4 regions of the Paenibacillus sp. FSL W8-0439 genome follow, and region 3 is predicted to be linked to each of the others. Evidence: riboswitches for the same ligand, from Rfam matches in the RefSeq annotation. Region 3 holds a riboswitch; each other region holds the start of a gene.
What was found. Region 3 has a riboswitch for cobalamin ahead of MKX36_RS06575 (ABC transporter substrate-binding protein). Riboswitches for the same ligand answer to the same signal wherever they lie in the genome.
Positions count from the first base shown of each region.

Region 1: linked by a shared signal. The riboswitch ahead of MKX36_RS24415 (ABC transporter substrate-binding protein) and the one ahead of MKX36_RS06575 (ABC transporter substrate-binding protein) in region 3 are both predicted to bind cobalamin.
Region 2: linked by a shared signal. The riboswitch ahead of cobJ (precorrin-3B C(17)-methyltransferase) and the one ahead of MKX36_RS06575 (ABC transporter substrate-binding protein) in region 3 are both predicted to bind cobalamin.
Region 4: linked by a shared signal. The riboswitch ahead of metE (5-methyltetrahydropteroyltriglutamate--homocysteine S-methyltransferase) and the one ahead of MKX36_RS06575 (ABC transporter substrate-binding protein) in region 3 are both predicted to bind cobalamin.

Region 1 covers NZ_JBBPAK010000001.1:5,660,133-5,662,334, forward strand. The annotation lists gene MKX36_RS24415 (ABC transporter substrate-binding protein) at 1-1,200, opposite strand, end outside; cobalamin riboswitch at 1,417-1,621, opposite strand; gene MKX36_RS24420 (hypothetical protein) at 2,003-2,134, opposite strand.
Region 2 covers NZ_JBBPAK010000001.1:5,425,225-5,427,426, forward strand. The annotation lists gene cobJ (precorrin-3B C(17)-methyltransferase) at 1-1,009, opposite strand, end outside; cobalamin riboswitch at 1,319-1,504, opposite strand; gene MKX36_RS23375 (LOG family protein) at 1,562-2,116, opposite strand.
Region 3 covers NZ_JBBPAK010000001.1:1,540,395-1,542,596, forward strand. The annotation lists gene MKX36_RS06570 (histidine phosphatase family protein) at 1-567, shown strand, start outside; cobalamin riboswitch at 663-878, shown strand; gene MKX36_RS06575 (ABC transporter substrate-binding protein) at 1,088-2,095, shown strand; gene MKX36_RS06580 (FecCD family ABC transporter permease) at 2,092-2,202, shown strand, end outside.
Region 4 covers NZ_JBBPAK010000001.1:5,454,981-5,457,182, reverse strand. The annotation lists gene metE (5-methyltetrahydropteroyltriglutamate--homocysteine S-methyltransferase) at 1-1,305, opposite strand, end outside; cobalamin riboswitch at 1,464-1,659, opposite strand; gene nrdG (anaerobic ribonucleoside-triphosphate reductase activating protein) at 1,849-2,202, opposite strand, start outside.

The DNA of each region.
Region 1 (2,202 bases), 4.1 Mb from region 3:
CTGGATTCCCTCATTTAGCAATTGGCTCTGAATCACCTCAGCCATGACGGACAGCTCCGGACGCTGAGGGAAGGTCAGTAGCGTAACCTCGAATGGCTTGCCCTGCTTGGTCCACGTACCTTGGGCATCCTTCTGCCAGCCATCCTTTGTCAACAACTGCTCCGTCGTTCCGTCCAAAGCTTTGCGCTCAATCTTACCGAAGGGAAGAATGCTCGGAAACGGGCTGCTTGCTTCCGTACCGAAGCCTCTCATGACGGCGCTCACAATGGACGCGCGCGGAATCAGACTGTCCACCACCTTACGGTTGGTTGCATCCTTGAACACAGGTGATTCCATGTTGTACACAATCATATGGGTGCGCAAGGATGGAGCCGACAGCACTTGTAGCTTGTCGTTCTTTTTTAATACCTCTGCGTTATCTACCGGAATATCCGTCGCTACATCCACCTCACCAGATTGCAACGCCATCAGGCGCGAATTACCGTCCGTAATGAATTTCATCGTCGCTTCGGCCAATCGCGCCTTTTCGCCCCAGTATCCGTCATAACGCTCGACGACCAAGGATTGATCCTTGTTGAAGGCTTTGATTTTAAAAGCACCTGTCATTGCAGGGTAGCTTTGCTCATCTTTCATGGATGCCACATCCAGTACAATCGTTGACGGATCAGCCAAATTGGATACCAGCGCTGCATTCGGCTGGTTTGTCGTAATTTTCAGCGTCAGCGGACCAGTTACATCAATGGACTTCACATCCAGTAAATCCTTCGCCAGATGGCTTTTCTCGATTGAGCGCAGCAAAGATGCTTTTACACTTACTGCATCCATGCTCTTTCCATTATGAAACGTGACCTTATCCTGCACGCTGAACGACCACACATTAGGACTATCATGCTTCCATTCCTTGGCTAGCCAAGCTACAGGTTCCAGTTTTTCATTCAAACGAATGAGTGTCTCACCGGCACCGGAACGCATCACGTCCCAGCTATTATCTCCATGCGGATCAACGCCGGACGGTTTCCACGTATACGCCATCACCAGCTTTTTATCTGCTTGAGTCTGTTGTGCAGACGTGTTCTCACCCTTGCCCGAGCTATCCTCCGTCTTCGTGGCTGCGCCACATCCCGAAAGAGTCATAACTGCCATCAGCAGCAGCAATCCTGTACATATGAACCATGAACGCCTATTACGATTGCCTATCATCCCACATTTCCCCCTCTATCTTGTAAAATCGTATAAACCTAACGCAAAACGCGAAAAAGCATTCCCAACCACTTGATCAGCAGTCAGAAATGCTTTCATTATAAAATGTCAAAACTCACCTCAAAGCCAGCTCCAAAAACATAGAAGGGATCAGATCGGTTTCAGACATTCCGTATGCAGCACGCCTAACCACCTCCCCAGCATCCCGTGGGTCTGACAGTGATGTCAAAACAGGCAGGTCTCCTGACTCCAAGCGTATCTTTCAGGCCTTCCCGGTTCCTCACAGTTCCAGTGGCTTGTTCTGAAAGCTCCAGCAGTACCCTGCTGATGCCTGTATACAGTGGCGGGTCCGTGTCGGAATCTACCGAACTTCCCTTTTAAGTGAACACGCTCAACAACTATCTACATCGTCTCTACGAAACTTCGTATATAGAGTTGTCCGGCTCACACCTGTTTTCTTCCTTTATTCCTTTTTATTACGATTTAGGATTATCTTATTTTGTTGCTACTGGCTTGTCAACAAATGTTGCGTAATAATTTAAATTTGAATGATATAGTGTGAATCAAGACCAAGGCTATTCATTGCTTGCGCGCAATTGAAGGTTGTCTTAACGTTGCGTGCACGCAATTCACGTGTTAAAATTAGGTATAGAGATAACCACCGTATCCGTATACTAAAAAGAGCCTTCGCCGCTCCAACGGCAAAGACTCTTAGGACTTAAAAGGCTGTGGATCACCACCACGGCGCGCTGCATAACTGAATGTTAATGCGAACGAAACCCACCGTTAGGGGCCAACCTAATTACGCGGTGGGTTTTCGCTTGTTCCGAAATTTCCGACGCAGCCAGCGATAAAGCTTACGAATACTAAACACCAGGCTTAGTAACGTAACCATCCAACGCAGCACATCATAGCACGACACAAGGTTGACCATCGGCTTCACCCCCTTTCGGGAAGCTGCGCCGTGATCCGAAAACATCCACCACTATCCAAAGTCCTTAA
Region 2 (2,202 bases), 3.9 Mb from region 3:
CCTCTGCTGCCAGCGATGCTGGAGCCGCTCCGGTTGGCTTCGCGGGCGCAGCCTGCACGGTAGCCATCGCTTGCGGGCGTGCCTGCGTGGCAACCGCAGCGCTGCTCGCGGAAGGCTCGGGAGGCGCAGTCAGAGCTCCGCCTCCCTGCGGTGTATCCAGCGCGCGATCCTCTTGCGCGCCCAGCGACCACGGCTCCGCTTCCGTGCGAAGCCGCTGATGCGGTTTGAGCACTTGCTCGGTCGCGTCCAGCGTGTATTTACGCTGATAGCCGCGCGGAGTCACGATTAACCCGTCATACACTGTCGTCGAGGAATTGCCGATGATTACGGTCGTCAGCATCCCGATATCATGGTTCAGCATATCTTCCAGCGTCGTTACAATAACCTGCTGACGTTCACGATAAGCACTCTTCACCAGTCCAACTGGAGTTTGCGGATCACGGTAACGGAGCAAAATGGACTGCGTCTCCACAATCTGGCGGGTACGTCGACCACTGCGCGGGTTGTATAAGGCAATCACAAAATCAGCCGAAGCCGCAGCTTCTACACGCTTCACGATCGTTTCCCACGGGGTCAGATGATCACTCAGACTGATTGTGCAAGCATCATGCATAACCGGCGCTCCCAACAACGAAGCACAGGATTGAATAGCCGAGATCCCCGGCACAACTTCTACCTCAACCCCGTCCTCGCGACGCCAGCCTTTTTGCATCAGCACTTCGTACACCAGCCCTGCCATGCCATAGACCCCAGCATCTCCACTGGAAATGACGGCTACCTTCTTACCCATCTCTGCTTGGCGAACCGCCTCCTGCGCACGGCTCACTTCTTCTGTCATCCCTGTGCGTACAATCTCCTGTCCGTTCAACAACGGACGAATCAAATCAACGTAGGTATTGTAGCCGATAATGACCTCACTTTCGGCCAGCGCATCCAACGCCCGTTTTGTGATATGTTCCATATCTCCTGGTCCAAATCCAATCACCAGCAATTTTCCTAATGGGCTCATCGTGCTCCTCCTATCATCCTTTTCAGGGCAGCTATACTATCTATTTCAATAATTTGTGGCATCCTTTAACTCAAAAAAACCCCATCCTGCCCGGATGGGGTTCCTATGTACGTATCTCTCTTACCAGACGAAACAGCGTAAGAAGACAGTTCTTGTCTTCCTCCTATCTGCCGTTGTTTTCCATCTGTTTTGTTTACGCTTCAAACGCTGCTGCACGTTCATATCCACGCAAACCTGTAACCAACATGGAAAAAGCAACGTGTGCCTGATTTCCTGATTTCGTACACCCATCCTCTCCGCGAAGGTTAACGGTGCATACAGATCAAGGTAGGTCTCCTGGCTTGGCATCAACGGATTCTCTCGTCTTCCCCGTTTTGTACGAGTGACCATTTAAAAGAACCCTCTTCCTTACAGTGGCGGGACCGCTCGGGACTTGCACCCGATTCCCTGTTACCCTTTGCTCAACCGCAAAGGCACCTTGTCTGTCCGCTATTTGATTATGGGTCTTATCATAACCTTGCCTCAATCAGTTGTGCAAGCACGAAAAAAGCTTTATTTCAAGTTATCTGCTTTATTTTTCAACATATGCAGCAGTTCATCCGGGTCCGCAGATATACTCAGTAGCGCTGGATGATCAGCTCCGGTAAACCCTTCCTGCACGCTATGACGTACCATTTCTACCAACGGGTCAAAATATCCATTCACATTCAGCAGCCCAATGGGCTTGCGATGTATACCGATTTGCGCCCAGCACAATACCTCGAACAGCTCCTCAAAGGTTCCCAAGCCTCCCGGAAGGGCTATAAACGCATCGGCCATCTCGCTCATCGCCGCTTTACGTTCATGCATGCTTGCTACCTCAATAAACTCGGTAACTCCCCGATGAATGATCTCTGCATCGAATAACAGGGTGGGCATAATGCCGGTGACCTGACCGTCACCCGCCAACAGTCCATCCGCCACCTTACCCATCAGCCCTCTGCTGGAGCCACCATAAATTAAACGGATATGCTGGCGAGCCATAGCTTCACCCAGCTTGCCTGCCGCCTCAACATATACCGATGAATGTCCAGGTCTGGACCCTGCAAATACACAAATAGAATTCATAAACGTCTCAGCTCCTGTCCTCAATATCATGCATCGAAACTTATTCATTATATTAGATAAATATTTTCGCTATAACAAAAAACTTT
Region 3 (2,202 bases):
CTGTCTGGAGCAGAGCAGGAATTAAAGCCTTTACGGGAAAAATTACAGGGCCAGTCCTTTGCTCAAATCTATTGCAGTGACTTGATGCGATGTCGCCAGACCTTGCAGATCATTTTGCCGGAGTCAGCAAAGACGTCTGAACGTTTCCTATCTGCTATGCCTCCCATGATGGAACCACGTCTGCGAGAACTTCACTTTGGCGAGTGGGATGGAAAAACGTATGACATGCTTAAGGATGTGGCGTTGTATCGCGCTTGGATTGATGAGCCGCAACGAATCACCCCGCCTGGAGGAGAGTCCTGGGTCCATTTTGTGAATCGTCTGCGTGAATTCCTTGACTCTCTGTTTGCGTGGCGCATTGCTTTGAAGGTTCAGCCAATAGAGTCGAATGCTGCACCGCCCTCTGTTTTGGTTGTCACGCATGGTGGAGTAATTCGCCAATTGGTTTGTATGCTGATACCAGGTCATGATTTTTGGAGTCTGAATCCAAAACCGGGAGAAGCGATTAGGCTTCAGTTAAGGCTGGCAGGACTGCACAATTGTATAGCAAAATTGCTTTTTCACTAGGGTAGTTGTGGCGAATCAAGCAGCTGTTTGGGTTGTAAGCTAACTCTTTTTAACCTATAATCATCAAGTAAAAGAACGGCTTGACTACACTACATCAAATATCCAGCAGACGAGGTCGGCGCCGTGTGAGGGAACTTGCTTTTCTTCATTGCGCTGTTAAAAGGGAAGTCGGTGTGAGTCCGACGCGGTCCCGCCACTGTAAATGGAAACATGCTCATTAGCCCTGTTACATGTGCCGCCAAGCATGTGAAAGAATATCAGGGCATGCCTCTTCCATAAGTCAGGATACCTGCCCGTCCGCCTGTCACCATAATCCTTCGAGGAAAGGATGACGTGTTCGCAGTGACTGTCCATGCGGAAAGAAGCTGCCCGCCTGCGCACGATCTGTGCTAACGTGACCCCTGTATCCTGATATGAGGATGCGGGGGTTTTTGATAGGAAAAGAAGGCTGGAATGAGGAAAATATCGGATGATGTTCAAGTAACGCTCTTAACGATTTTTGTATGAAGGGGTGCAAATCATGGCAGGCAAAAAAATAAAGGTATGGACAACAGGTCTATTGGCGCTGATATTGGCAGTTGTGCTGAGTGCATGTGGCGCGAATGGAAAAAATGTAGAAAATAAAGAGGGCCAAGCTTCTTCACAGCAGCCGGGACAGACCGTAACCGCACAAGAGCCTCCGGGCAAAACGGTTTACCCGCTAACGGTTAAGGATGCAACAGGACAGGAATTTACATTTAAAAAGGCACCGGACAAGATTGTTTCCGTCTCCCCGGCAGAAACTGAAGCGCTGTTCGCTATCGGATTGGATAAGGAAATTGTTGGTGTATCCGACTACTCTGATTACCCAGAGGCAGCTACGAAAAAGCCTAAAGTGGGCGGTATTATGAAACCGAACGAAGAGGCGATCATTGCTGCGAACCCGGAAGTTGTTTTTGCAGGAATTTCACTTAGTGAACAGGCTACGACTAAGCTGCGTGACATGGGAATTATGATTTTTAAAACGGAACCGAAAACCGTTGAAGATGTCACAGCTAACATCGAATTGTATGGGAAAATCACCGATCATCAGAAAGAAGCGAGAGCGGTGACCGACAAGATGAGAGCAGATGTAGCGGAAGTGAAAGAAGGAGTTAAAAATATCGGCAAAGGGCAGAAGCTACGGGTATACGTCGAATTTTCACCAGGCTGGACAGTGGGTAAAGGCGAGTTTATGGACGAACTGATCACATTGGCGGGCGGCGAAAACGTGGGTGCCACGCAGAAGGGCTGGTACCAAATCAGTGAGGAAAATATTATAGCTGCCAACCCTGACGTGATTTTATACAGCAAAAGTGTGAAGGATGACAAAACAGGCCAGTCCCTCGGCGATATCATAAAAGCTCGTAGTGGATGGGATCAAATATCGGCTGTTCGTAACAATCGTGTATTTGCCGTGGATGATAATTTGATTAGCCGTCCAGGTCCACGCGTAACAGAAGGACTCAAGGAAGTAGCCAAGGGCGTGTACCCTGAAATTTTCAAATGAACCGTAGACTGATCGGTTTTGGGGGGACTGGTCTTGTCTTGCTGCTGCTGACGCTGCTGCTCTGTCTTGGCATCGGCTCGGTCAGTCTTCCGGTCAGCCAGATCACA
Region 4 (2,202 bases), 3.9 Mb from region 3:
CAGCCTATTTTGCTGAATTATACGGCGCTCGGCGAAAGGAACGCTGCGTGATAGTGGCTCCTTTGCCAACAGGTCGGCCAAATCGGCAGCTGTCTGTACCCTTGCCGCTGAGCTGTTGAAGCGGGCTACCGCTTCCGCACTTTGCTCAAGCTTGGCAAGTGCGGATGGATCATGCTTACCAAGTGCAGCCGTCAAGACTGCGATTTCATCCAGCTTTTCATCGGCAAAGGCTAGGGCATGCACCAGCTCTCGGTCCAGCTTGTGCTCTGCTTCCAGACTGACCGGCACATGCAGCAGACTGCACGATGGCTGCACGATAAGCTGTTCTGCATTGATTTGTTCTGCTAACTGGCCCAACAGCGCAGCCACGGCATTCAGGTCGCTGCGCCATATATTGCGCCCATCAATGACACCAGCACCCAGCGTTTTCCCTTTGGGGAAGCCATGTCGCGATATATGCTGGAGATTTTCGCCATCATCATAGACAAAATCAAGACCCAGTCCCTGGACCGGAAGTTCAGTCAGACGCTCATAATGATCTAGGCTACCAAAGTAGGTTTGCAGCATGATGTTTAAGGAGGGAGCAGCTTGGGTCAAAGCTTCATAGACCTCCTGAATAATATCCAGATCCTCTACTGGGAATGAGGTGGTCAGGACAGGTTCATCGATTTGGACCCATTGTACGCCTTCTGCTGCTAGTTCGGACAGGACTCGGGCGTATAAAGGCAGGAAGGTTCGTATAATAGAGGCCAGATCCTTACGATCATAGCCTTTGGATAAAACAACAAATGAGTAGGGACCGATGAGAACCGGTTTACCGTCAATACCTAGCTCCTGCTTTGCTTCACGATAAGCGAGTAAGGGCTTATTTTCAGTGAGCACTGGAGCCGCATTTTCCAATTCGGGAACGATGTAGTGGTAATTGGTATTCATCCATTTGGTCATTTCGCTGGCGGTAGCTCCCTTCTGCCCACGTGCCATCCCGAAATACACAGACAGAGGAACCGGACCTGTAGGACGATAGTTGAACCGTTCGGGTACGAGACCGAACATCACAGATGTATCCAGCACATGATCGTAATAGGAAAAGTCTCCGACAGGAATGCGATCAATCCCTTTGTCACGTTGCTTGCTCAGATGCTCCAGACGCAATCTTTTCATCTCACTATGCAGTTCACTTTCGTTAATACTACCCTGCCAGAAGCGCTCCAGTGCTTTCTTCCATTCCCGGTTCCCGCCGATACGCGGATATCCCAGATTACTGCTAGTCAAACCGGACAATGTAGATCGTTCGTTAATGGACATGTAGGTTTCCTCCTAAGTGGTAGCCAGTTTATTTTTACGTACCAAAAAAGGCATTCTGTCCCCAAGGCTAAAAATAAGTAGGGGAAAGAATGCCTCCGCGATTAAAATTCAAAAATACGGCGACTGCTCTTAACACCTCCCTATCTTCCGTAGGTACTGCGATGTTGTTAAAATAGGCAGGTCTCCTGACTTACGGATCATGACGTTCAGCATCCCTTCCCGGTCTGTGGACCAGTGGGTGTATGAGCAGCTGAACATTCCCCGTTTACAGTGGCGGGACCGTCCCGGATTTGCACCGGCTTCCCTTTTAAGTCTGATCTGAATAGAACAGACACCTATTTCCAAACTATAAGATTAAGGTATGACGAATAATTATGCACTCGTATACTTGTTCACCATCATAAGTGAAACTCACAGGATGTGCAATAGAAACAGTAATAGAAACTGGAGTGGAATCTGTTAGTTATATGCAAAAAAGACAAGCCCAACCCATCGTGGGGGACTTGTCTTTGGTATAGCATCTTGCTAAATAGAACATCGCCTTTAAGCTAATGAAACGGTGTAACCTGCTTGAGTACTGGCTTTCACATCTACCAGGCGCTGATTACGGCTGCCCCGAAAGGGGAGGGTCAGATCTTTTTGCTGTTCAACAAAACGGCCATCTACAATCACGTCACACAATAGTGCCAGCTCCTGTCGCTCCTGATCCATGAGCAGATCTTCGTAGACAAAGCCTGTGTAGGCCCAGACGGTTCGGTCGGGACAAGCCGCGCGGAAGTCACGTACAAATTGCGAGCATTCTGCTGCTGAGAAAAAAGGATCTCCCCCGCAGAGAGTCAATCCGTCCAACAGCGGATTATCCATGATATCACGGATGACCTCCTGTTGACGCTCAGG